DNA from 2 places in the Shewanella sp. HL-SH5 genome. Region 1 is predicted to be linked to the other one. Evidence: predicted binding sites of a transcription regulator. Region 1 holds the regulator's gene; the other holds the start of a gene.

Region 1 (2,211 bases):
CGGTTCCCAAAAAAGCTTGATGACTTCAAAGTACCCTGGTGGTTGTAAGCGTGTAAGGCTTACGGATTTGTATTTATGTGCACCACGCTGGCACCTACAACTGAACCTATCAATTCTGATTTGACGCTTTTATCTGTCAGATAAAATCTAGACTGTAGCGTTTCAATTAGGTTAAAAATGTTTCAACCCTGTTAAATACATTACTTGTAGATTAAACATTGATCAAGATCACTTTTATAGCTAATTAACTGAAATTTTGCATAAAAAAGCCCTGTACATAGACAGGGCTCAGTAAACACGGCGTTTAGTACTAATGAAATGAAGTGAAATTAATTGTTTTAACAGCATTATTTTGATTTGAAATAATCGCTTTAGTTGCCAAATTAGTGCCTAAGTGAGTGCTTACATCTTCAATAACGACACCTAATGCTCGGGCACTTTTTGCGACTAACTCTAATCGGCGACTGTCGCGTGCATCTAAAGGTTGAGTCCATGAAATAACGGCACTTGATGTACCACTGGTTAATGCTTTTTCCATTGCCCAAAGTGTTTCAATTTCATCCTTGGCATGTACTAACAATACGCGGTCCATTCTTACCCCAGCACTAGCTAACATCTGTTTATAATTGATATTGGCGGGATTAATTAGCACAATCCAACGACCTTGCAGGCTTAGTTGTGCCAATTGGCTAGCATATTGACTGAGTTCCACTTTACCATTGGTTTCGGTTTGGAGTGTGGTGATAGGCTGCGCTAAATTAATATCTGCAGTTGGCAAATCTACCCATAAACCAGGATGACGAGGGGATGTACCCATTAGTTTGTTCATAACCATTCTCCATTACGAATTACACCAACTGCAAGCCCTTCAATAGTGAGGCTTTGGTAACTTAAATCGACTTCGATAGGTGCATACGCTTCATTTTCAGCATGCAAATATACGACATTGCCTTTTTTCTCAAAACGTTTCACTGTCACATCATCTTCAACACGAGCAACAACGACCTGGCCATTTCTGGCTTGCTGTATTTTATGAACGGCGAGTAAATCACCCTCTAAAATGCCGATGTTTTTCATGCTGTCACCGCGAACCCTTAACAAAAAGTTTGCGGCAGGTTTAAACATATTAGGATCAACTTGATAGTATTGTTCTACATGCTCTTGCGCTAAAATAGGTTCACCTGCAGCGACTTGTCCAATTAAAGGTAAACCTGCTTCTTCGGGTTCATCTTCTTGGGTTAATCGTATTCCACGGGATGTGCCGGGCATGATTTCAATAAACCCTTTTTTAGCCAAGGCTTTTAAATGCTCTTCTGCGGCATTTGCGCTTTTGAAACCTAAGCGTGTAGCGATTTCTGCACGAGTAGGTGGCATACCAGTTTCAGAGATATTGTTTTTAATAAGCTCTAAAATTTCAGCTTGGCGTGGTGTTAAGGGTCTCATGTTATTTCCTGTCTTTCTATACAGTAACTGTCATTATATACAGTGTTTGTGTTTGCGCAAGTATTCACCAATTATTTTTTAATTTTATTATTTGAAATTTTTTTTTTATTATATGTATCAATTGCATGCTTCAATTTATTTGTTCTTGAATTTAAAAGCATTGTTTGATGTGTACAGCCTATAGTGAAAGGTAACCAGTTTCTGGTATCCTATGCGCCCATATTAAAAGGGCTTTATTGCGAATATTATTATGTCAAAACCAGATTCAATCATGCTTAGACTGCTGCGTAGGGTGCAAAAGCTGATGGTGCAAACGATAGTTGTGCCACATGACCCATTTGCAGATCTAAACTTCGATCCAGACAAGCCCATTGTTTATGTCATGAAGACAGAGTCGATCAGTGACACTGCAGCATTAAGCGAAATGACCCAAGGCTTAGGCTTACCAAGTCCTTATGCGCCATTACAACTTGATGGTATGAAAGTGCCACGAGTTGTTTGTTTAGAGGGGCGAAAGCCTATTATTGGTAAGCGTGAGGGTGGTGAGAAGTTTTTAAACTGTTTTACCAGTTTATTAGCGCTCCACCGTCAGCAGCCTGAATTAGATATTCAACTTGTGCCAGTAAGTCTTTACTGGGGCCGTACTCCAGGCAAAGAAGATGACACGATGAAAGCTGCTGTGCTTGAACGTGAGAATCCAACCTGGTTACGTAAATGGTTAATGATTCTATTTCTAGGTCGCCATAGTTTTGTGCAGTTCTCTAACGC
Region 2 (2,211 bases), 1.9 Mb from region 1:
CACTATGGCATGGTGAGCATCTACTTTACTGTCGTCCCACGCCTTAGATTTAAGCTTGGCGTTAGGCATTTCGCAACCGTCAACTAATCCGGCCGCACCATTAAGTACCGCATCCAATACTTTAGGAACCAAGCTATGTTGATCTTTGGGTAAATAGCGGCTGTCTGAACGTGGATAAGTAATCAATTTATGCCGCTCGTACAAGCTTTGACAGGTATCTAACACCTCTTTTGCCGATAGCCCAAAGCGCTTTGCTGCATCGATTTGCAATGCTGATAAGCTGTAAGGCAATGGTGGGTTTTGGCGTTTATCTTTGGCCTCAAGTTTGGTGACTTCTGCGGGTTGACCATGAATACGCTTAACCACATTTTCGGCCAAGCCTTTGGCTAATACCCGGCCGTCTTCATCCATATAAGGCTGGCAAGCTTCGCTAGGTTGCCATTTAGCACTAAAGGTTTGTTGTTGATCGGTAACTAAATGTGCCACCACCTCATAAAAAGACTTGGGCTTAAAATCGGCAATCTCATCATCACGGCGCACCACTAACCCAAGTAAGGGGGTTTGCACCCTGCCCACTGACAACACACCTTGATAACCGACCTTTTTACCTTGAATGGTATAAGCGCGTGTCATGTTCATGCCATATAACCAATCTGCACGGCTGCGGGCTAATGCTGAGGTGGATAATGGAATAAAGTCTCGATTACTGCGCAATTGCCCTAATGCCCTTTTAACCGCTTGCGGGTTTAAGTCGCTAATTAATAGTCGCTGAACTTGATTAAGCTTGTCACCCTTTACGCCCAGGTAAGAAATCACTTCATCGACTAAAAGCTGACCCTCGCGGTCGGGATCGCCAGCATTGATTATCGACGATGCTTGCTTAACCAATTTACGTAACACGGTTAATTGGCTGCGGGTTTTAGGTTTGGGTTTTAATTGCCAGGTTTGCGGAATAATCGGTAAATGCTCGAGTTTCCATGATTTAAACGCTGCATCATAGGCATCAGGTTCAGCTTGCTCGAGCAAATGACCAATACACCAGGACACACAATCGCCGTTGGCTGCGGTAATAAAGCCCTCACCTTTTTTATGCGGTTTAGGCAATACATCAGCAATGGCTCGGCCTAGACTGGGTTTTTCTGCAATGTATAAAATCATTCAATACTCAAGCACTGTATATATTAACAGTAAAATAGCGGATTGAATCATGTTTAGCAAGTTATCAGCCATTAAAGATACACGCCATTACTTGAGGTATGTAATTGGCTCAATGCTATTTCTGAGTACTTATGGCGTGATGTTCTATGTTTTAGCCGTTGGTTTTAGCCGTTGGTTGCAGTATTAATTTTGGATAGCGTTCAAGCCACTTTTTCTGGATGACACGCTGTTCAAATATACTTGATGAGCGCTTTGGGTTATGGCTCAGACTAAAATTAAATAAACATGCTAATTCAAAAGCATGGATAAATTCCAATGTGTTGGCGCTAATGCAAGAGCCAGTTTTCACATTAACGCTATAACTGGCATGCTGCGGGTTCACTTTAACCGCATTCAACTTAACCGCTATCGCAGTTTGTTTTTCAGGCCAATACCCCATTGCATCGAGACATGAATGATATTGTGGGTCTTGATTACGAATATGCATTCTGGCTTGATTTTTAACCGACCAATTTAGCGGCATCAAGCTTAACAGTATTTGCTGAATGTGCTTGTCTTGAGCTTGGGTGATGTTTTTTTCGCAATAGTAAATGACATCGATATCATTTAACTCGCTTAACTCACTGATTGAACAACCGTGCAGTTTATCCCAAACAAAGTCACGTACAAAGCCGGCAGCAATAGCCCAGTCGATTATATTGAGTTTGGCAAACACTTGTGCACAAACCGTTAAAGCCTGCATCCGCATTGCATCTTGCTCAAACCACTGATTTAATTTAGCTAAATCAGCTAACGGTGCTGAGTGTTCTACACTGGGCTTGTCAGCGGCTAGTTTTACAATACTGTGTGGCGCAGGCATTAGGTATTAACTCGCGTCAGCTTGTTGTTCTGGTGCTGCTTGAATAAAGGCATCAAGTTGGTTGCAGTTCTGCCATACACGGACAATGTTTGGGTAAGCATCCATAGGCACCTTAAAGCGCTCGGCATTATAAACCTGTGGCACCAGGCAAATGTCAGCCAGAGTGACCTTGTCGCCAAAACAAAATTGGCCAG

What was found. The regulator LexA, encoded in region 1, represses DNA repair genes until DNA is damaged. The targets are predictions, from matches to a motif close to TACTGTATNNNNATACAGTA.
Region 2: the regulator LexA is predicted to act here: its motif matches at 1,171-1,190, upstream of ACRWQM_RS07090 (DNA topoisomerase III).

What each region holds. Positions count from the first base shown of each region.
Region 1 covers NZ_CP195038.1:3,890,234-3,892,444, reverse strand. The annotation lists gene ACRWQM_RS16990 (cell division inhibitor SulA) at 311-829, opposite strand; gene lexA (transcriptional repressor LexA) at 826-1,443, opposite strand; gene plsB (glycerol-3-phosphate 1-O-acyltransferase PlsB) at 1,694-2,211, shown strand, end outside.
Region 2 covers NZ_CP195038.1:1,644,592-1,646,802, reverse strand. The annotation lists gene ACRWQM_RS07090 (DNA topoisomerase III) at 1-1,158, opposite strand, end outside; gene ACRWQM_RS07085 (nucleotidyltransferase family protein) at 1,310-2,017, opposite strand; gene maiA (maleylacetoacetate isomerase) at 2,024-2,211, opposite strand, start outside.